Regions from separate parts of the Idiomarina sp. ST10R2A5 genome, predicted to be linked through region 1. Evidence: predicted binding sites of a transcription regulator. Region 1 holds the regulator's gene; each other region holds the start of a gene.
What was found. The regulator NrdR, encoded in region 1, represses ribonucleotide reductase genes. The targets are predictions, from matches to a motif close to AAACACNANATNTNGTGTTT.
Positions count from the first base shown of each region.

Region 1 (7,726 bases):
AGACGTGCTTTGCTTTTCGCCTGACGGCCCTTGGGGTTAGTACGTACCCACTCCAGCTCTTGTTTAATGGTGCGCTGGCGTGCTTTTTCTGAACGCTCTTCCTGCTCCAGGCGTTTCTCTTTCTGTTCCAGCCAGGAAGAGTAGTTACCTTCCCATGGAATACCATAGCCACGGTCAAGTTCAAGGATCCAACCAGCAACGTTATCAAGGAAGTAACGGTCGTGGGTAATGGCAACGACGGTGCCTGTGTAATCGTGCAGGAAACGTTCAAGCCAGGCCACAGATTCCGCATCCAGGTGGTTGGTAGGCTCGTCTAACAGCAGCATATCAGGCTTAGATAACAGTAAGCGGCAAATCGCGACTCGGCGTCTTTCACCACCCGACAAGTTGCCTATTTTGGCATCCCACTCAGGTAAGCGCAGTGCATCGGCTGCACGTTCAAGAATATTGTCGATGTTGTGACCGTCTTTTGCCTGTAGTAAAGCTTCTAGTTCGCCTTGCTCTTTTGACAGGGCGTCAAAGTCCGCATTTTCGTCGGCGTAAGCTGCGTAAATTTCATCGAGTTTAGCGAAGGCCTCTTTAACATCCGCCACCGCTTCTTCAACGGTTTCTTTCACCGTTTTATTTTCGTCCAGTTGTGGTTCCTGAGGCAGATAACCAATTTGAGTTCCCGATAAAGCGCGGGCTTCACCTTCGTACTCTTTATCAACACCCGCCATAATGCGTAATAAGGTTGACTTACCGGCACCGTTGACACCCAGAACACCAATTTTGGCCCCCGGAAAAAACGACAGAGAAATATCTTTTAAGATGGTTTTCTTAGGTGGAACAACTTTGCTCACCTGAGACATTGAATAGATATATTGCGCCATAGCGACGTAAAATCCTTCCTATCAACAAAAAAGTTACTGCATAGTTTACTGTTATTTACGAACATCCCCAAACTTTGTTGCGCTGAACTAGGCACTCATTTGTGTTTTAAGGTAAAATACCGGACAAATTAAGACCATTTAATGATTTGGAGAGCTGTAATGCTGAAATCTGAGATGAACATTGCCGACTTTGATGCGGACTTATGGCAGGCGATGCAAGGTGAAGTTGAACGTCAGGAACAACACATTGAACTGATTGCATCAGAAAACTATACCAGTCCGCGGGTTATGCAGGCTCAGGGCTCGCAGCTAACCAATAAATACGCAGAAGGCTATCCGCATAAGCGCTATTACGGGGGCTGCGAGTTTGTCGATAAAGTCGAAGACTTAGCTATTGAGCGCGCAAAGCAACTGTTTGGTGCTAAGTACGCAAACGTTCAGCCGCACTCAGGTTCTCAGGCAAATACCGCAGCTTTCATGGCTCTTATGGAAGCCGGTGATACTTTCCTTGGTATGAGTCTGGCTCACGGCGGTCACTTAACTCACGGTTCCGGGGTTAATTTTTCAGGCAAACTCTACAACGCGGTTTCATATGGTTTGGATGAGTCCACTGGCGAAATCGATTACGCCGAAGTTGAAAAGCTGGCGCAAGAACATAAGCCGAAAGTGATTGTTGCAGGCTTCTCAGCCTACTCTGGTATTGTTGACTGGAAAAAGTTCCGTGAAATTGCTGACAAAGTCGATGCCTATCTAATGGTCGACATGGCTCATGTTGCAGGCTTAATTGCCGCCGGTGAATATCCTAACCCGGTACCTTATGCTCACGTTGTTACGACGACCACACACAAAACTCTTGCGGGTCCACGTGGCGGTTTGATCATTTCAGGTAGTGACGATGAGAAATTACACAAGAAGTTAAACAGCGCGGTATTCCCGGGTAACCAGGGTGGCCCACTTTGCCATGTTATTGCTGGTAAAGCGGTTGCTTTCCAGGAAGCCTTGCAGCCGGAATTTAAAGAATATCAAAAGCAGGTATTAGTGAACGCCAATGCTATGGTTAAAACCATGCAGGCGCGCGGCTATAAAATCGTCTCCAATGGCACTCAGAACCACTTGTTCCTGGTTGACTTAATTGACAAAGATATTACCGGTAAAGATGCGGATGCAGCTTTAGGTAATGCTTTTATTACCGTGAACAAGAATGCCGTGCCTAATGATCCGCGCTCACCGTTTGTCACTTCAGGTTTGCGTTTAGGCACACCGGCTATTACCCGTCGTGGTTTTAAAGAAGTAGAAGCCGAGCAGGTTGCGAACTGGATTTGCGATGTTCTGGATGACATTTCTGATGAAAGCAAAATCAGCGAAGTTCGCGAGCAAGTAAAAGCGTTATGCGCCAGGTTTCCTGTTTACGGTTAATGAATAGCAGTTGTAAAGCGCACTTAAAGGAGTCAGGCAATGCATTGTCCATTTTGCGGCACACAAGATACTAAGGTTATCGATTCGCGACTTGTTGCGGATGGGGCCTCGGTTCGTCGCAGGCGTGAATGCAACCATTGCAAAGAGCGCTTTACGACCTTTGAAACGGCAGAGCTGATTATGCCGCGAGTCATCAAAACCGATGGTTCGCGTGAACCATTTAACGAAGATAAGCTGCGCAACGGTTTATTAAGAGCGTTGGAAAAGCGTCCTGTGAGTCTTGAACTGATGGAGCAGGCAATCAACAAAATAAAGTCGAGCATACGCGCCACCGGTGAGCGCGAAATTAGCAGCAACTTTATCGGTAGTTTGGTTATGGAAAACCTGAAACAGATTGATAAAGTTGCTTATGTTCGTTTTGCGTCGGTGTACCGTTCTTTCGAAGATATCCGTGAGTTTGGTGAAGAAATCGCACGCCTGAATGACTAATTTATTAGAACAACAGTTTGACCATATAATGATGCACCGCGCGTTAAAACTCGCGCGGCGTGGGTTAATGACAACCCGGCCTAACCCGGCTGTGGGCTGTGTCATTACTGTCGGCGAAGAAGTTATCGCAGAAGGTTGGCATCATCAGGCAGGTGAAGCTCATGCCGAAGCTCATGCTTTGCGGTTTGCAGGTACAAAGGCAAAAGGGGCAACCGCTTATGTCACTCTTGAACCCTGCAGCCATATTGGACGAACTCCGCCTTGTGCCGACGCTCTGATTGAAGCTGGCGTTGCCCGCGTTGTTGTGGCTATGCGGGATCCTAATCCCCGCGTCAGTGGTAACGGGATTAAGCGTTTAGAAGAGGCAGGCATACGTGTTGACGTTGGTACGTTGCAGTCCGCAGCCGAGAGTTTGAACCCCGGTTTTATTTCCCGCATGACACGACAACGCCCGTGGCTCACCTTAAAAATGGCGACTTCACTCGATGGGAAAACCGCTTTGGCGGACGGTCGCAGTCAGTGGATTACCTCTGCGGAATCTCGCAGTGACGTGCAGACTTATCGCGCTCAGGCAGATGCTATTTTGACCGGCGCAGCAACGGTCTTAGCTGATAACCCGAAGCTTACCGTACGAGTTAATCAATGGCCGGCATCACGACCGCTACCTGAACCATTAAAACAACCAGTACGTATTATTATCGACAGCCAACATCGGGTGAATGATGATGCCCGGGTGTTTGAGTCACCGGCGCCTGTTTGGCTGGTACGCACAACGCCGGGCAAGGCCTCTCGGCACCCACATTGCCATGAGCTTATTATTGAAGCAGACAGAGACGGCAAAGTGTGTTTAAAAGCACTGATGATTGAATTAGCTAAACGTGAAATCAATCAGGTGTGGACAGAGTGCGGCGCTAGTCTGGCAGGTGCGCTTATTGAACAGCAACTCTGTGACCGAATGATGATATACAGCTCTGCTCAAATACTGGGTCACCATGGCCGTTCGGTTATCGACATGAGTGAACCATTAGAATTAGCTTCAGCGCCAAGATTTAAAGTTATTGATCGCCGGCAAGTTGGCCCGGATCAACGCTTGGTAGCAGTACCTCAAACACAAGATTAAGGGTAAAGCGTTATGTCACTGCATAGCACAGAAGAGATTATTGAAGACATTCGTCAGGGAAAAATGGTTATCCTGATGGATGATGAAGATCGCGAAAACGAAGGCGACATCATTATTGCCGCTGAGTGCGTAACGCCTGAATCCATTAATTTTATGGCGCGCTACGGTCGTGGACTTATCTGCTTAACGCTCACCGAGGAACGTTGTAAGCAACTTAACCTTCCGTTAATGGTCGATAAAAACAACGCGCCTTATGCAACAAACTTTACGGTTTCCATTGAAGCCGCAGAGGGAGTAACAACGGGGATCTCTGCTGCCGACAGAGCGAAAACAGTGCTGGACGCCGTTAAAAAAGATGCTAAGCCCGAAGATTTAGTTATGCCGGGTCATATTTTCCCGTTAAAAGCGAAATCTGGTGGGGTGCTTAACCGCGCCGGACATACCGAAGCCGGTTGCGACTTAGCGCGTTTAGCTGGCTTTGAGCCTGCATCGGTTATTGTCGAAGTGTTAAACGAAGACGGCACCATGGCGCGTCGCCCTGACCTTGAAGCTTTTGCTAAAGAGCATGACATTAAAGTAGGCACCATTGCTGACCTTATTGAGTATCGCTCAATCCAGGAGAAAACCATTGAACGTGTCGCAGAATGCAGCCTGCCTACAGCCTTTGGTAAGTTTCATTTGGTGACTTATCAGGACACGATAGACAAGCAGGTGCATTATGCACTGGTTCATGGCGACTTATCCCAGGATAAGGTAACGAATGTGCGTGTTCACTTACAGGACACTTTCCATGACACCTTTTTAACCGAACGAGCTGCCAAGCGCAGCTGGCCAATTCAAAAGGCGATGTCTTATATTGCTGAACATGACGGCGTATTGGTGATTATTGGTCGTCAACAAACACCGGATAATATCATTGCACAGGTTCAGGAGTTTGAGGCACAGGACAAAGGTGAGCACAAACCTACTGCGTCAGCTTCAAATGCTTCACGGAATGTCGGTTTAGGTTCACAGATTTTGGCTGATCTTGATATTCACAAGATGCATTTAATGAGTTCACCAAAACGCTATTCGGCTTTATCAGGTTTTGGGCTTGAAGTAGTCGACTTTATTGAAGATAAAGACTGATTAAGCGTAACGCTTTTGAAATTCATTCAGGAGTTGTTGGTGAGTTGGCGTGGCAATACCTGCCGACTCACCTGTTTTAATCAAGTAACCGGTTAATTGGTCTATTTCAGTGCGCCTTTGCTGCTTGATATCCTGCAACATCGATGAGCTATTTAGCGCCGTCTCTTGTGCAACTTTCAATACTTCCCGGTGGCACATCTTAGCATCTAAGACTACGTTCTGAGTTTCAGCCACAGCAACGGCTTCGTTAACCAAACTTACGATTTGAGATTGCCATTTATCTTCAAGTAACTTGCCATTCTGGCACCCATAAATGGCTGTTAATGGGTTTATTACACAGTTAATTATTAACTTTAACCAGCGTCGCTGGCTAATATTCTGCTCAAGTACAAGTGGCGGGAAGGCGTGTTGAAGGGGTGACCAGGGCTCTGACTCTTCTTGTCTGACTTCAAGCCAACTGCGACCCGTGCCTCTGTGCTCAATACGAATAATACCGTTTTCGTTTTTGCTCTTAACTGCTCCATGAGTCGTCACCATAGGATGCAAATTAAGCTGCCTTAATGTCTTAGGTAGCTCAACCATGCCGTTATGACTCAAAACAATAGGCATACTTTTATCAAAACCTTCAAGCGCTGTTATGTGCTGCAAGGCACTAATAACATCAAAAGCTTTAACGGCAACAATGAAGACACTATTTTTCGGTATTGGTAATTGAGTTGCAGGAACTTTATAGTTTCTTTTCTCATGTGCGCGAACAAGTTGCCATTCAATAGTTGCCGCCCGGTTATGGCGTGATAACACAGAAACCGATTCGCCGTTATCGCATAACCCGCTGGCAATAAGCCCACTTACGGCTCCGGGGCCTAGCGTAATCCAGTGGTATTTAATTGGCATCACGCTGTTTCTCCAATGCCGTTAACGGCTTACGAATAAACCAAAGGAAAACCAGACTGGGTATGACCATAACCGCGGTTAGGACAAAAAACAGTGCCCAGTTACCCTGCATAGAGTCAACAATAACACCGCTGTAGGACGCTAGCATGGTTTTACCCAGGGTCCCCAGTGAGGCCATCAATGCGTATTGGGTTGCGGTGAAAGTCCGGTTACAGAGCAGGCTGATAAAAGCAACAAAGGCAACGGTAGACCAGGCACTGGTAAAGCCATCAACCAATACAGCGCTTAAAAAGAGGTTAGTATCGGGGCCGACTAACGCTATCCAGGAAAACATCAGGTTGGATGACGCCATAGCAATACCGCCAATCATTAAGCCTTTAACAATGCCCAGGCGCAGGTTGACTGCGCTGCCAAGCAAAGCAAATACAATAGTCACCCACCAGGTAACGAGTTTGGAGTAGGTACCAATTTCTGCGTTTGTGAACCCAATCTCTTTATAAAAGACTATTGACATACGACCAAGAAAGGCCTCACCAATTTTAAACAAAAAGATAAAGGCAAGAATGGATAAGGCCAGCTTTACACCGTTTCGGGAAAAGAATTCGGCTATTGGCTGAACAACAGTAATAGAAATGCGTTCTTTCATTGCTGGCCAAAAGTTAGTCAGCTTTGTTTTTATCGTGGGATCGCTATGATAAGTCGTACGACGCACAAAGAGTACAACAACGGCCAGAGCAAGCATAACGCAGCCCAGACCGAAATAAGCATGCTGCCACTGCCAGTCAACGCCATCGACAATGAAAAAGGGTAAAGCACCTAAGCCGCTGTAACCTGTCCACCAGCCAGCTGTCGTCATTGCAGCCCCGGCATTTTGTAGACGTCCCTCGGTTTCAGCAAAAGACTCAATCCTATAGGCATCAATGGCTATATCCTGAGTCGCGGAACTAACCGCTATGCCCAGAGCAATAAAGCCGGCTAAGTGCAAATTGCTTGTAATATCCAGGCTCGCCAGCGCAAAGCATCCTGCTGCAATGAGTGCCTGACACAGAAATATCCAGCTCCGTCTTTGTCCTAACCAACGAGTCAGGAGGGGAAGCTTGAGGTTATCAATAAGAGGGGACCACAAGAAGTTAATGGAATAGGCACCAAAAACCGCTCCAAAATAGCCGATGACCGAGCGCGTGAGTCCTACTTCCTGTAACCAGGCAGATAAAGCCGAGCCAATCATTACCCATGGAAATCCGCTGGCAATACCCAGCACGAATATTACCCATACACGCGATTGACGATAAACTTGTAGATCCTGCCAGAACGTCGGTTTAGTGACTGCCATCAGTTTTGCGGTACAACCTCAATGCGTTTCAGAGTCGGCGGGTCAACCGGTACGTCGGCCCAGCCTATGTCATCACTGTAAGCCTGTGACTCTAGCTCAGCCATGGCCTCCAGCACTTCAATTCCCTCAACAATGCGACCAAAGACAGCGTATCCCCAGTCACCATCATCAGGATTGAGAGAGGTGTTGTCGTTTAAATTAAAGAAAAACTGACGGGTGCCGCTGTGAGGCTCTCGTTCCCGCGCCATAGCAATAGTCCCGTATTCATTTTTCAAGCCATTACCTGACTCATTGACGATTTTCTCGTAAGAGGGTTTGTCCTGAAAGTTTTTGTCATAACCACCGCCCTGAATGACAAAACCGGGTACTAAGCGGTGGAATATGGTGCCGTTATATTGTGCTTTTTTAACGTAACGGAAAAAGTTTTTAACCGTTAAGGGAGCAGCGTCTCGGTTTAACTCAACCACAATATCA
Region 1 covers NZ_JBNIEX010000010.1:19,073-26,798, forward strand. The annotation lists gene ettA (energy-dependent translational throttle protein EttA) at 1-872, opposite strand, end outside; gene glyA (serine hydroxymethyltransferase) at 1,032-2,288, shown strand; gene nrdR (transcriptional regulator NrdR) at 2,328-2,777, shown strand; gene ribD (bifunctional diaminohydroxyphosphoribosylaminopyrimidine deaminase/5-amino-6-(5-phosphoribosylamino)uracil reductase RibD) at 2,770-3,897, shown strand; gene ribBA (bifunctional 3,4-dihydroxy-2-butanone-4-phosphate synthase/GTP cyclohydrolase II) at 3,910-5,025, shown strand; gene ACP7FG_RS11480 (ketopantoate reductase family protein) at 5,026-5,919, opposite strand; gene ACP7FG_RS11485 (AmpG family muropeptide MFS transporter) at 5,909-7,252, opposite strand; gene ACP7FG_RS11490 (peptidylprolyl isomerase) at 7,252-7,726, opposite strand, start outside.

Region 2 (7,726 bases), on a different contig from region 1:
ATCGGTGAGCTGTTCAAACAAAGGGCAAAAGATTTAGACATTGAGGTACTGGATGACACCGCGCAGGGCGGCGAAGATGACTTCATTGAAATTCTGATCGAACGTGAAGTAGCTCGCCCAAAAGCGGACGAGCAGGCTTGCAAACAGTACTTTGAGCAAAACCCGGAGCGCTTTAAAACGTCGCCGATTGTTGAGGCTCGCCATATTCTGTTAGCGGCAGCGCCGGATGATGATCTTGAGCGGGTGAATGCAAAGCGTATGTCGGAGCAGCTTATTCAGCAGTTGCAGGAAGGCGACGACTTTAGTCAGCTTGCACGCCAGTATTCCTCGTGCCCGTCAAAGGAGACCGACGGAAACCTGGGGCAGTTGAGCAAGGGGCAAACCGTTCCTGAGTTTGAACGCCAGTTGTTCACCGCTGAAGAAGGGTTAATGAAATACCCGGTAGAAACTCGTTACGGGTTTCATGTGGTGTCTGTTGACCATAAAATTGATGGTAAGCCGTTACCGTACGAGGCGGTTAAAGACAAAATTGCGGAATATCTGGAAGAGAAAGTGCACCGTAAAGCGGTTTCTCAATACATACAGGCATTGGCGAATGAAGCTGATATCAAAGGTTTCGATTTTGTTGATACCGGTTCACCGTTACTGCAGTAAGCGGCTCTATTTCTGCTAGGATAGGCACCCAAAGGGGTGCCTTTTTTATTTTGGAGTTAAATTATGGAATCTGCCTTCTGGCATGAGCGTTGGGAAAATCAGCAAATTGGTTTTCATCAGCCACACACACATGAACTATTGCTGAAGTATTTTTCTGGTGTGGTAAAGCCCGGTGCAAAGGTATTTGTGCCTTTGTGCGGCAAATCAAAAGATATGCTGTGGCTGCTGGAAAAAGGCTACCGTGTTTTTGGGGTAGAGCTGAGTGAGCTGGCGGCCAGACAGTTTTTCGAAGAGAACCAATTAAAACCCCAAATAACCCAGCGTGGCGACTTTAAAGAGTATGCTCTGGATGAGCTGGTTATATGGGTTGGCGATTTCTTTAAGCTGGTTAAAAGTGACCTGGCCGATATTGATGCCTGGTACGATCGCGCCGCCATGATTGCGCTACCACCTGAAATGCGTCAACGCTACGTTCAACAGCTATGCGAGCAATTACCCGAGCAGGCAAAAGGTTTACTGATTACGTTGCAGTATCCGAATGGCTACCGTGAAGGGCCGCCGTTTTCGGTATTGGAAGGGGAAGTCGAAGTGGGTTATGGTCAGCGTTTTAGCATTGATCAACTGGAGTCAGCTGAAACCACGGTTAACGGGAAAGAAGCGGACGACAACCCGGTTACCGAGCAAGTGTATAAGCTGGATTAGCCCATTAATTTATTGCGCCGTAAAATCTTTTCGGTACGGCGTGCCAGCTTTTCCATAAAAACTAAGTCGGCCAGGGTCGGGTCAGCGAGTTCATTATCCAGGTCGGCCTGCCACTGACTGACTTCCGCATCCAGCATTTCCATCATTTTCTTAGAACAGCCACGACAAATACCCTGGCACATATCCGCTTCTTTTAAGCCAAAAGGAATGTGTTCGCGAATAGCGTCCAGTAACTGATACATCGCGGTTTTGGTATCGGGTTTGCGGCTCATACATCCTCCGATTAACTCGTCCAAAAAGAAAAACCAGGCTTCCACAAAGTTGTAGAAGCCTGGTTTATTAAGGGTTAAGCAGATTTATGCTTTAAGCCTTTTATGACTTGCCAGCTGATGCCTAGCGCACCGACGATGAAGACCATATCGCCGACGGTACGGAACCAACGTAGGTTCTGTAGTAGTGGTTGTTGCATGAAGGCTTCGCTTCGTGCGTACCATAAACCTTCAGTCGCAGCGGCGTAGAACTGGATGAAACCGACTGGCAGCAAGCTGGTGAAGAGCATTAGCACTAAGCCGATGTTCATTGTCCAGAAGGCCATTTTCATCAGTTTCTCGTCGAACTGCAGGTTCGGACGAATGTAGCGCAGTATCAGCAATACAAAGCCCAGTGCCAGGAATCCGTACACACCGAATAGTGCTGCGTGTGCGTGAGTCGGCGTGGTGTTCAGACCTTGTACATAGTACAGCGAGATAGGCGGATTGATCATGAAGCCTAATACGCCGGCGCCTAACATGTTCCAGAATGCAACGGCTACGAAGCAAAGCAGTGGCCATTTAAGGCGTTGCATCCAGTCTGCACGTTTCTGCAGGCTGTAGTTTTCCCAGGCTTCATAGCCCAGCACAATCAGCGGAACCACTTCTAGTGCAGAGAAGGTTGCACCTACCGCCATAACCGGTGTGGTTGTACCTGAGAAGTACAAGTGGTGGAAAGTACCTGGTACACCACCGAGCATGAACAATGACGCTGAAGCCAGTGCAGCAACGGTTGCCATGCGACGAGACACAAGGCCCATGCTATGGAAGATGAAGGCCAGAGAGGCAGTGGCAAATACTTCGAAGAAGCCTTCTACCCACAGGTGAACAATCCACCAGCGCCAGTATTCCATGATAGAAATGTGAGTACGCTCGCCGTAGAAGAAGCCGGCACCGTAGAACAGGCCAATGGCAACGACTGAGGCGGTGAAGAGTGCCAGTAAGTTCTTGTCGCCTTTGACTTTGAATGCACCCCACACACAGCGCATCATCAGTACTAACCAGAAGACGATACCCAGGAACTTACCAATTTGCCATAAGCGACCTAAATCGACGTACTCATAGCCCTGGTGGCCTAACCAGAAGTTCAGGTGTTCAGGCATGATTTGCGCAATGGCTAACCAGTTACCGATAAAGGTACCCGCGACAACCAGGACCAGTGCCCAGAACAGGATGTCGACACCCAGTTTCTGATACTTCGGATCTTTACCACCGTTAATAATCGGGGCAAGGAAGAGTCCTGCAGACAAGAACCCGGTCGCTATCCAGAACATGGCGGCCTGAATATGCCAGGTACGAGTTAGTGAGTAGGGGAACCACTCTGAAATATTAATACCGTAGAACTCTTGTCCTTCTACTGTGTAGTGCGCGGTAAGACCACCCATTAACACCTGGAAAGTGAACAGAGCAACAACGATAAACAAATATTTGCCCAAAGCTTTTTGCGATGGCGTTAGCTTGACCTTAGCAATAGGGTCATGCTCTGGCGCAACCAGCTCCTCTTCTTCTTTGTCGCGTAAGAATGCCCACGCCCAAATTAAGAAACCAATACCGGCGATCAATAGGATAACGCTGACAATAGACCAGATAATGTTTTCTGCGCTCGGCACGTTATCTATCAATGTTTCATGTGGCCAGTTGTTGGTATAGGTGATGTCTGCATCTGGACGTTCAGTAGCAGCTGCCCATGCGGTCCAGAAGAAAAAGTCGTTCATTACTGCACGACGCTCAGCTGAAGGCAGAGTGTTTTCCTTCATTGCATAGCTTACGCGAGTAGGGCGAAGCTCCGGGTCATCGCTGAACAGTTTTGAGTAGTACTCACCAGTTTGCTCAATAGCCTGAATGCGTCGCTCACTAAGAGTAACGGTGTCTGAGGCTTTATCGTAGGTGTTGGTGCGATACTCTTCCTTAAGTTCGTACTCAAGTTGGTTCTGTTGTACACCAGTAAGCTGTTCATAAGGCTTATCGAAGACTTCGTGGGCACGAATGTCTAACCAGGCCAGCAACTCACGGTGTAGCCAGTCAGCTGTCCAGTCCGGAGCCTGGTAAGCACCATGTCCCCAAATTGAGCCAAGCTGCATGCCGCCAACCGACTGCCAGGCTGTCTGCCCGTCTAAAACCGATTCCTCGGTTGCAACGACGTTACCATTGGTACTCATGAACTTATCCGGAATAGGCGGAGCCTCCCGGTAAACTTCCGTTCCAAAATACCCTAAAACGCCAAAGGTAATTGCAAGAACTGCAATTAATGTCCACCAAAGCTTACGATACCCGGCCATTATTGACCTCCTTGATGCTGAACAGCTTCATGTTGTTACTCCATAGGTTTATGAACAGAGAATTCTTATTAATTCACTATGCGTTTACCTAATTGCAATATTGAGGCCACTTTTTAAAGTCTTGATTATTATAGTTTTTATTTTAAATAGGGTTTTTATGACTGAGTTTTATTAGGTTGTTTTAACTGACGTGGTTAAAAGTACCCTAAAGGTCATTTCTACCCTAAAAGAGGTATCTCTTCAGGCGGGTTGGCAGCTTTATTCCTTTCTGCTTAAACCTTGAGCAGGATCAATGCATTCGCATCAGACTCTCCTATGCTAGAAACACAATATGTAGTGTTAAATTTAAAATAACTAACGATATATGGTGTTTTATGCCGGTTTACCCCACAAGACTGCATTACAGCGCGGAACAGATTGTCTGGCAGGAAGTTCCGGGAGAAGTGGCGTTAGCTTACACCATTACCGGCTGCCCGGTTGGGTGCAAAGGTTGCCATAGTGTGGATAGCTGGCCGGTCGGAAGTGGGGAGCCGCTGACGGAGGAGCACCTTCAGCAGCAGTGGCAAAAATATCGCGGATTAATTAGCTGCGTTTTATTTTTGGGGGGCGAGTGGCAGCCAACGGCACTACTGAAACTATTAAAGCAAATAAAAAATGAAGGGCTGGAGACTTGTCTGTATACCGGCTATGAAAACGTCTCACTAGCGCTTCGTGAACAACTGACTTATCTAAAAACCGGACCGTGGATAGCTGCCCGGGGCGGCTTGGAAAGTCCAACGACCAACCAACGATTCTATGACTTACGGACACAGCAGTTATTGAACTGCGAGTTTCAAACAGGAGAATAATTATGTTGCGCTTAAACGAAGAACAAGTCACTGGCAAAGTCGATTTCATCCACGAGTATTTACATGCTCAAAATGCAGCCGATGGTTCAAAAATGGATGCAAACGCCAACGTCACACAAAAGAACATAGCAACACTTGAAGCCGAGTTAATGAAAGACTTTTTTGTGCAGGTTAACCGCAAACAGGTCAGCAATAAAATCAGTGAACTTTTTGGTAATGACCTGGCAAAAGAGTACGTTCGCCAAATTGAGGACCATGAAATTTACGTGCATGACGAAACCAGCCTGAAGCCTTACTGTGTTTCAGTCACTATGTACCCGTTTTTACGTGACGGCTTAACTAAGCTGGGCGGCGAATCTCAGGCGCCTAAACATCTAGAGTCGTTCTGCGGCACGTTCGTTAACTTTGTTTTTGCCGTAAGTTCCCAGTTTGCCGGAGCGGTCGCTACGGTCGAGTTCTTAACCTACTTCGACTACTTTGCCCGTAAAGACTACGGCGACAATTACTTAAACACTCATCGGCACCAAATTGAAAACCACTTGCAGCACGTGGTTTATGCACTGAATCAGCCAGCGGCGGCCCGCGGCTACCAAAGTGTGTTCTGGAATATCTCTATTTACGACCAGCATTACTTTGACAGTATGTTTGGTGAGTTTGTTTTCCCTGCAGACTTCACTAAGCCGGAATGGAGCTCGGTGAGTGCGCTGCAGGACTTCTTCCTGGACTGGTTTAATAAGGAGCGGGAAAAGACGATTCTGACCTTCCCTGTGGTGACGGTTGCTATGTTAACCGACGACGGTCAGTGCAAAGATCAGTCATTTGCAGAGAAAATCGCCGGCGAAATGGCTAATGGTAACTCTTTCTTTGTTTACTTATCTGACAATGCCGATTCGTTAGCGTCATGTTGCCGACTACGAAGCGAAATTAGCGACAATACCTTTTCTTATACCTTAGGTGCCGGAGGTGTTGCGACAGGCTCGATTAATGTCATAACCATGAACATGAACCGCTTGGTTCAGGATGGCAGAGATTTAGACGAAGAAGTCAGCAAAATTCACAAATATCAGGTGGCTTACAGAAAGCTGATGGAAGAATATAAAGAAGCGGGTCTGTTAACCGTTTATGACGCCGGCTTTATTACTCTGGACAAGCAGTTCCTGACTATAGGCATTAACGGCATGGTTGAAGCGGCTGAGTCGCAGGGGATTACCGCAGGTAACAACCAGGCTTATAAAGACTTTGTACAGAACCATTTAAAAGTGATTTACGACGCTAATAAAGCGGCGAAAAAAGAATACGGCTATATGTTCAATACCGAGTTCGTGCCAGCAGAAAACCTGGGTGTGAAAAACGCTAAGTGGGACAGAGCTGACGGCTACAAAGTGAGCCGTGACTGCTACAACTCCTATTTTTATGCCGTAGAAGACGACGACGCCAATGCATTGGATAAGCTTGTTCTTCATGGAAAAGAGTTGATTGAATACCTGGATGGTGGGTCGGCCTTACATTTAAACCTTGACGAAAAATTGAATACATCCGGTTATTTGTCGTTACTGAATATTGCCGCAAAAACGGGCTGTAACTACTTCTGCATTAACGTCAAAATTACCATTTGTAATGCCTGCGAACAGATTGATAAACGCACCTTAAGCGAATGTTCCAGCTGTGGCTCTGCAGACATAGACTACGGTACACGGGTTATTGGCTACCTGAAACGTGTATCGGCATTTAGCGCTGGTCGACGCAAAGAGCATCATTTGCGTCATTATCACCGTAAACAGCCGTCAGAGGTTGCTGTTGGCGCAGCGCAAGCCAATATTGGGCTGCGAAAAGCCAGCTAAAATCTGAAAACTACCCATAAAGAGGGAGCCCGCCTCCCTCTTTTTTCATGCCTTAAAATTGCGCTTTTATGGTATTCTCCGCGCGCACTTCCGGAAATTCAGGTGAAGCCATGGAAATCAATAGTTATCAAGACTTTATAAAAGCAGCAAAACAACAACACGAACCTCAGCGTTTGCTGTTTGTGTTAGCAAAAGCGCAACTCCCCGAGCAACCGACAGACAGTCAGAAGCAGCAATTCGAAACACAGGAAGGCGGCACATTAGAGCCGGTACTTTGTGTCGATAAACTGCCCGAAGAAGTCGAAGACTTTTCTGCGTTGGTTGAAGAGTCTAAACGCACCGACATTGACTGGGATATTGCGTTTATCAGCGCAATGGACGGCCGCGGCGGTCATCCCATTTCAAGCGACGAAGCCAGCCAGCCACTGGAAATGATGGTGCAGCAAATTCAGGCCGGCATGATCAAACATTTTTTAACCATTAACCGACAAGGAGAGTTGGTGCAGTTACTGTAGAGGTACGCTGCGCCCTATGTGGCCATGACAAAATTTCTGATTACCGTTATTACCCTGTTTTTTTCGGTATCGGCACTGGCGGCAGAGCTCGCCATCTCTCCTTTTGATTTAACCCAGTCTACTGTTGGCTACACCGCCATTATCATCTTTGTTCTCGCCTACATTTTGGTGATGGGCGAAGAAAAGCTCCATATGCGTAAGTCAAAACCGGTATTGGTTGCCGCCGGCCTCATCTGGATCTTAATTGGCTGGGTGTATACCGGTGATCAGGCCGCTATGGCTGAGTCTGCTTTTCGCCATAACCTGCTTGAGTTTGCGGAATTGATGCTTTTCCTGTTGGTGGCCATGACCTATATAAACGCCATGGAAGAGCGCCGTTTGTTCGATGCACTGCGAGCCTGGTTACTGAAAAAAGGCTTTAGTTATAAGCAGCTGTTCTGGATAACCGGCTTACTGGCCTTCTTTATTTCTCCGGTGGCGGATAACTTAACGACAGCCTTACTGATGTGTGCCGTGGTCATGAAAGTTGCCCAGGACGATAAGAAATTTGTCGCCTTATGTTGTGTCAGTATTGTGGTT
Region 2 covers NZ_JBNIEX010000003.1:132,006-139,731, reverse strand. The annotation lists gene ACP7FG_RS05180 (peptidylprolyl isomerase) at 1-654, shown strand, start outside; gene tmpT (thiopurine S-methyltransferase) at 718-1,356, shown strand; gene ACP7FG_RS05170 (hypothetical protein) at 1,353-1,628, opposite strand; gene ACP7FG_RS05165 (nitric-oxide reductase large subunit) at 1,703-3,943, opposite strand; gene nrdG (anaerobic ribonucleoside-triphosphate reductase activating protein) at 4,318-4,791, shown strand; gene nrdD (anaerobic ribonucleoside-triphosphate reductase) at 4,794-6,632, shown strand; gene ACP7FG_RS05150 (hypothetical protein) at 6,743-7,147, shown strand; gene nhaD (sodium:proton antiporter NhaD) at 7,172-7,726, shown strand, end outside.
Region 2: the regulator NrdR is predicted to act here: its motif matches at 4,266-4,285, upstream of nrdG (anaerobic ribonucleoside-triphosphate reductase activating protein).

Region 3 (7,726 bases), on a different contig from region 1:
TTGCCCGCCTGATACGGACGTAATTGTTTAACTCCGGGATTAACCAGTTCTAATGCGTTGACTTCTGCCATAGCGATTCACTACCTTTTTTATTCTATTTATTTAGCCAAGCTTACGTTCAAAATCAGCCATATAACTTAGCAATGCTTCTACGCCTTCCACCGGCATTGCGTTATAAATACTGGCTCTCATGCCACCAACAAAGCGATGCCCTTTTAACCCTAATAAACCTTCCTTTTTAGCACCCGCTAAAAAGTCGGCATCGAGTTTGTCATCGGCTAACTGGAAAGGCACATTCATGATTGAACGGTAAGCAGGATTAATGTTGTTTCTGTAAAAATCTGAAGCATCAACAAAGTCATAGATAAGTTGGGCTTTACCATGGTTACGTTCGCCCATAGCCGCTAATCCGCCCTGAGCTTTTAACCACTTGAAAACCAACCCTGCCAGATACCAGGCAAAGGTATTGGGCGTGTTGTACATAGACCCGTCTTTCGCCTGGAGTTGGTAATCCATAATAGATGACACTTGCTTCTGCGGTTGACCCAAAAGCTTTTTATTGACGATAGCGATAGCAAAACCTGAAGGGCCTATATTCTTCTGAGCGCCGGCGTATATAACACCAAACTTTGAGACATCCAGGGGTTCAGAAAGGATATTTGATGACATATCAGCCACAATGGGTGCTTTAACGTCAGGGATCTCATGCAGTGCAATACCATCGACCGTCTCATTAGGACAGTAATGAAAATAGGCAGCATTTTCAGACAGTTTCCAGTCTTTTGGCGACTGAATCTCCTTGCCTTTAGCGCCTTCCTGAACTTGCCCGGCAATATTCACTCTGGAAACGAACTTTTCGGCTTCACGGATAGCAAAACCAGACCATATTCCTGTATCCAGGTAATCTACGGTGGCATCCGGTGACGCGATATTCTGTGGAACCGCAGAGAATTGACCACGCCCTCCGCCTTGTAAAAAGAGTACTTCGTAGTCGTCCGGCACATTTAACAGGTCGCGCAGGTCTTGCTCAGCTTCACGTGCCATATGGACATAAGCAGGGTCACGGTGGGAAATTTCCATCACCGATACACCCTGCCCATTCCAGTTCAATAACTCTTCCTGAGCTTGTTTCAACACCTCGACCGGCAACATTGCCGGTCCGGCAGAAAAGTTAAACAACTGGCTCATGACTCGTCGGAACCCTCTTGATTTTCAGAGCTATCCTCAGAAGAAACTTCGCCTTCCTCAGCAATGACTTCGCCGTCGATGAGAGACTCATCTTCGTCAATTTCATCAATGCGCTGCAGGCCAACCACTTTTTCGTCATCAGCTGTACGAATTAAGCGTACGCCCTGAGTGTTACGACCAACGGTTGAAACCTCATTAACACGCGTTCTGACCAGAGTACCTTTATTACTGATAAGCATGATTTCATTGCCATCAATAACTTCCATGGCGCCGACAACGGAACCATTACGCTCGCTGACCTTAATAGAGACAACACCTTTGGTAGCGCGGCTCTTAGCCGGGTATTCACTTAGCGGTGTACGTTTGCCGTAACCGTTTTCAGTCACGGTTAATACATTCGCTTCTTCCTCTTCGTATTCGCGAGGGACAATCAGTGATACAACACGCTGTCCTTCTTCCAAACGAATACCACGAACACCGGTTGCGGTACGACCCATTGAACGCACTTGCTCTTCCGCGAAGCGCACCACTTTGCCAGCGTCAGAGAACAGCATAATTTCGCCGCTACCGTCAGTGATATCAACACCAATCAGTTCATCGTCATCAACCAGGTTCAGTGCAATGATTCCGCCGTTACGAGGACGGGAGTACTCTGGTAATGGCGTTTTCTTAATGGTCCCTTTACGGGTAGCCATAACAACGAACTTATCTTCCGGGTAATCCCGTGTTGGCAGAATAGCGGTAATACGTTCGTCGGCTTCAAGCGGTAACAAGTTGACGATAGGCTTGCCTCGAGAAGCACGACTTGCCAACGGCAACTGGTAAACTTTCATCCAGTAAATACGACCACGGGTTGAGAAGCATAAAATGGTGTCATGCGTGTTCGCTACCCACAGTCTTTCAATAAAGTCTTCGTCTTTCATCTTAGTGGCGGCTTTACCTTTACCACCACGACGCTGAGCTTCGTACTCAGTCAGCGGCTGATACTTCACATAACCTTCGTGAGAAAGCGTCAGAACAACATCTTCTTCGTTGATTAAGTCTTCCATGCTGATGTCATGTGCAGCGGCGGTAATATCGGTTTTACGCTCATCGCCAAAGTTACTGCGTATTTCAACCAGCTCTTCACGAATCACTTCCATAAGTCGCTCTGAACTGTTCAGAATATGCAGCAGTTCAGCAATTTGTTCTAACAGGCCTTTGTATTCATCCAGAATTTTTTCGTGCTCTAAACCAGTCAGTTTATGCAGACGTAAATCCAAAATGGCCTGAGCCTGTTCTTCAGTCAGGTGATAGTTGTCACCCCGAATGCCGTATTCTTCAGGCAGATGATCAGGACGCGCGGCATCAACACCGGCGGTTTCCAGCATTGAAGCAACATCACCCAGCTGCCATGCGCGGGCAATTAGCCCGGCTTTAGCTTCAGCTGGCGTGGGTGAACGACGGATAAGCTCAATAATTTCGTCAATATTAGCCAGCGATATCGCCAGACCTTCCAGGATATGAGCACGTTCACGAGCTTTGCGTAATTCGTAGACTGAGCGGCGGGTAACCACTTCACGACGGTGGCGAATGAAGCAATCCAGCATATCGCGCAGGTTAAACAGACGCGGCTGACCTTTATCCAGGGCAACCATATTAATGCCAAACACAACCTGTAACTGGGTATTGGCATACAAATGGTTAAGAACAACTTCGCCAACATCGCCACGACGAATTTCAATGACGATACGCATACCGTCTTTGTCAGACTCGTCACGTAAAGCACTAATACCTTCAACGCGCTTTTCTTTAACCAGTTCAGCTATTTTTTCAATTAAGCGGGCTTTATTCACCTGATACGGAATTTCCGTAACAATGATGGTTTCTTTACCCGTTTTCTCGTCGACTTCCACTTCCGCCTGAGCGCGCAAATGAATACGACCACGGCCGGTTTTGTAAGCTTCGACGATACCGCTGCGACCAGAAATTGTTGCTGCTGTTGGGAAGTCCGGACCCGGGATGTATTCCATTAACCCTTCAACATCAATATCCGGGTTATCAATCATCGCCAGTGAGCCGTCAATAACTTCCGTCAGGTTATGAGGCGGAATATTAGTTGCCATACCAACCGCGATACCCGAGGAACCGTTCACTAACAGGTTGGGAACGCGGGTTGGCAATACATCAGGAATACGCTCTGTACCGTCGTAGTTATCGACAAAGTTAACGGTCTCTTTGTCCAGGTCGGCTAATAGCTGGTGAGCAATTTTTGCCATGCGAATTTCGGTATAACGCATCGCAGCGGCTGAGTCTCCGTCAACAGAACCAAAGTTCCCCTGACCGTCAACCAACATATAACGCAATGAAAAGTCCTGCGCCATACGAACAATCGTGTCATAAACCGCGCTGTCTCCGTGAGGGTGATATTTACCAATCACATCACCGACAACACGCGCTGACTTTTTATAAGGTTTATTAAAGTCGTTGCGCAATTCGTTCATTGCGAACAAGACACGTCTGTGTACAGGCTTCAGGCCGTCACGAACATCAGGTAAAGCACGCCCAACAATGACGCTCATGGCATAATCGAGATACGAGCTTTTTAGTTCGTCTTCGATATTTACCGGTGACACTTCTCTGGCTAGATCGCTCATAGTTTATTCCCTAAATATAGATCCGCATATTCATTGTTATTTTGATCCAATCATTGTACCCATCCCAAACGCGTCTCGCACCCTCTTTTTCTTATTCTTTGCCTGAGGTAGACTAGCCGCGTTATCCATCTCTTAAAGACGCATAATCTATGACCACCAGTCGCTCTAAAACTGAACAAAAAAACGTCGATCCGGAAGAGATCGCAAAATTTTCAGCACTCGCCTCGCGCTGGTGGGACCCGGATGGCGAATTTAAACCTTTGCATAAAATCAACCCGGTCCGGCTGGGCTTTATCGAAAACCATACCGAAGGACTCTTTGGTAAGAAAGTACTGGATGTCGGTTGTGGAGGTGGATTACTCAGTGAAGCCATGGCGGAACGAGGCGCTGAGGTCACCGGTATTGATTTGGCCGAGCAGTCATTAAAGGTGGCGCGTTTGCACGCATTAGAAAGTGGCCGCCAAATTGACTATCAATGCATTGCCGTTGAAACGCTGGCCGAACAAAACACCGACAGCTACGACGTAGTGACCTGTTTGGAAATGCTTGAGCACGTTCCTGACCCGGCTGCCATAGTACAAGCTTGCGCCAAAGCGGTTAAACCCGGAGGACTGGTATTTTTCTCCACTTTAAATCGTAATGTAAAATCCTGGTTGTTGGGTATTGTCGCTGCCGAGCATATTTTAGGCTGGGTACCGAAAGGAACTCATCAGCATCAACGTTTTATTCGCCCATCAGAACTTTTAAGTATGACCGATAAAGCCACTTTAGAAGATATCGCTATTAATGGCTTAATTTTTCATCCTTTAAAAGGCTTTGTACTTTCAGACAAAGATGTTGATGTAAATTACATTGTCGCTTTGAAAAAGCCGGAGTAATTAATGAGCTCCTCAGATAAAAGTTCTCCGGTAAAAGCTGTCCTGTTTGATTTAGATGGCACCTTACTTGATACCGCACCCGATTTAGGCGCCGCATTAAACGCGGTTTGCGAACAATACGAGCGCCCTGCTGTCACTGCTGAGGTGTTTACACCAGTTGCGTCCCATGGTTCCAGAGGCTTACTAAAATTGGCCTTTGATGACAATTACACACACATGGAAACAGAGCTGAGACACGCCTTCCTGAGTGCCTATAAGAATAATATCGCGACTCATACCCAACCTTACCCGGGTGTCTTAGAGCTACTGGCGGTATTACAGCGTGAGTCCATTAAAGTCGCTATAGTGACCAACAAGCCTGAACGCCTGACACACCTGTTATTACCGCACTTCCCTGAATTTGAAGCCATTGAAGTTGTGGTGAGCGGCGATACTCTCAGTGTCGCAAAACCATCGCCTGAGCCTTTATTCTATGCCGCTGAGAAACTGGGTGTTGAACCAACAGATTGCCTTTACGTGGGTGATGCCGAACGCGATATTGAAGCCGGCCGTAACGCCGGAATGGTCACTGTGCTTGCCGAGTACGGTTATATCAGTAACGAAGACCAACCCCAGCGCTGGCAGGCCGATTATCATATTGAATCTCCACTGGCATTGCTGGAGTTACTGGCTATCAACAACTCTTGATCTATTAACTTCTTTTAAAAGACAAAAAAATTATATAGAAAACTTTTCAGCGCAAACTCAGGCCAGTTAAAGGCTGGCAAAAAATCAAGATTCTGAATTCAAAATTATTCCGTTTTTACCGTTAAATTCACTTGATCGTATTGCCAGTTAGACCTAGCATACAGTTCATCCCAGACACACTAGATATTGTGTAAATATCGCTCTGTACAACTAATAAGCACTATATCTTGTGGCTACAAACCTATAACAAAAAGCTAAGAGTCGGCGCAAAATGAACGAACAACTTTATGTTACGAAACGCAGCGGCGAACGCGAACCGCTAAACCTCGATAAAATTCACCGAGTGATCATGTGGGCTGCCGAAGGACTGAATAATGTCTCAGCCTCTCAGGTTGAAATTAAATCTCACATTCAGTTTTACGATGGCATTAAAACTGAAGACATTCATGAAACTATCATTAAAGCAGCTGCCGATCTCATTTCGGAAGATGCGCCCGACTATCAGTATATGGCAGCGCGACTGGCTATCTTCCACTTGCGTAAACGTGCTTACGGTAAGTTTGAACCACCGCGTCTTTACGACCATGTGAAAAAAATGGTGGCCGAGCATCGCTACGATGAACACCTGATGGATGACTATAGCGAAGAAGAGTTCGATCAAATGGACGAGTTCCTTGATCACTGGCGTGACATGAACTTCTCTTATGCTGCGGTTAAACAGCTGGAAAACAAGTATCTGGTTCAGAACCGGGTAACGGGTGACATCTATGAAAGCGCGCAGTTCTTATACATATTAGTCGCCGCTTGTCTGTTTTCGGATTACCCGAAAAGCACTCGTATGGATTACGTTAAACGCTTCTACGATGCAGCTTCTGAATTTAAAATTTCTCTACCGACACCTATTATGTCAGGTGTACGTACGCCGACACGTCAATTCAGCTCCTGTGTTTTAATTGAAGCTGGCGATAGTCTCGACTCTATTAATGCCACCGCCAGTGCTATCGTAAAATACGTCTCTCAGCGCGCAGGTATTGGTATTAACGCGGGGCGTATTCGCGCATTAGGCAGCCCTATCCGTAATGGTGAAGCTTTCCACACCGGTTGTATCCCATTCTATAAATACTTCCAGACAGCCGTTAAAAGCTGCTCGCAAGGTGGTGTTCGTGGTGGCGCGGCTACCTTGTTCTACCCACTTTGGCACCTGGAAGTTGAAAGTCTATTAGTACTGAAAAATAACCGGGGTGTTGAGGAAAACCGGGTTCGCCACCTGGATTATGGTGTTCAATTTAACCGCACCATGTATCAGCGCCTGATTAAAGACGATTACATTACCCTGTTCAGCCCGTCGGACGTTCCGGGGCTTTACGACGCTTTCTTTGAAGATCAGGACGAATTTGAGCGTTTATACCAGCAATACGAACAGGATGAGAGCATCCGTAAAAAACGTATTAAAGCCATTGAGCTGTTTGGTCTGTTTATGCAGGAGCGTGCCAGCACCGGCCGTATCTATGTGCAAAACGTAGACCATTGCAACACGCATAGCCCATTTGACTCTAAAGTTGCGCCTATCCGTCAAAGTAACTTGTGTCTTGAAATTGCATTGCCAACTAAGCCATTAAGTCACGTAAATGACGAAGAAGGTGAAATAGCGCTTTGTACTCTGTCAGCCTTTAACTTAGGTAAAATTGAAAGCCTGAGTGAATTTGAAAACTTAGCAGACTTGGCCGTTCGCGCACTGGACAGCCTGCTGGATTATCAGGAGTACCCTGTTCCGGCAGCTTACAACGCCACCATGAACCGTCGTACTCTGGGTATTGGTGTTATTAACTTTGCTTATTACTTAGCCAAGCACGGTGTTAAATATTCAGACGGCTCTGCAAACGGCCTGGTTCACCAGACCTTTGAAGCTATACAGTATTACCTGATGCAAGCTTCAATGAATCTGGCTAAAGAAAAAGGCGCCTGCCCTAAATTTAATGAGACCACTTACTCTCAGGGCATTATGCCAACCGATACCTATAAGAAAGACCTGGACAAAGTGTGCGACGAACCACTGCATTTAGACTGGGATAAGCTCCGTGCTGACATTAAACAGCACGGTATGCGTAATTCAACATTATCCGCTCTAATGCCGTCAGAAACATCGTCGCAGATTTCTAATGCAACTAACGGTATCGAGCCTCCGCGGGGTTTTGTCAGCATTAAGTCGTCAAAAGACGGGGTAACTAAACAGGTTGTCCCTGACTACGAAAACTTAAAAGACAAATACGAGTTGTTATGGCAAATACCGAATAACAAAGGGTATCTTGAACTGGTTGGTATCATGCAAAAATTTGT
Region 3 covers NZ_JBNIEX010000001.1:417,179-424,904, forward strand. The annotation lists gene hisC (histidinol-phosphate transaminase) at 1-71, opposite strand, end outside; gene serC (3-phosphoserine/phosphohydroxythreonine transaminase) at 103-1,188, opposite strand; gene gyrA (DNA gyrase subunit A) at 1,185-3,824, opposite strand; gene ubiG (bifunctional 2-polyprenyl-6-hydroxyphenol methylase/3-demethylubiquinol 3-O-methyltransferase UbiG) at 3,974-4,702, shown strand; gene gph (phosphoglycolate phosphatase) at 4,706-5,389, shown strand; gene nrdA (class 1a ribonucleoside-diphosphate reductase subunit alpha) at 5,661-7,726, shown strand, end outside.
Region 3: the regulator NrdR is predicted to act here: its motif matches at 5,605-5,624, upstream of nrdA (class 1a ribonucleoside-diphosphate reductase subunit alpha).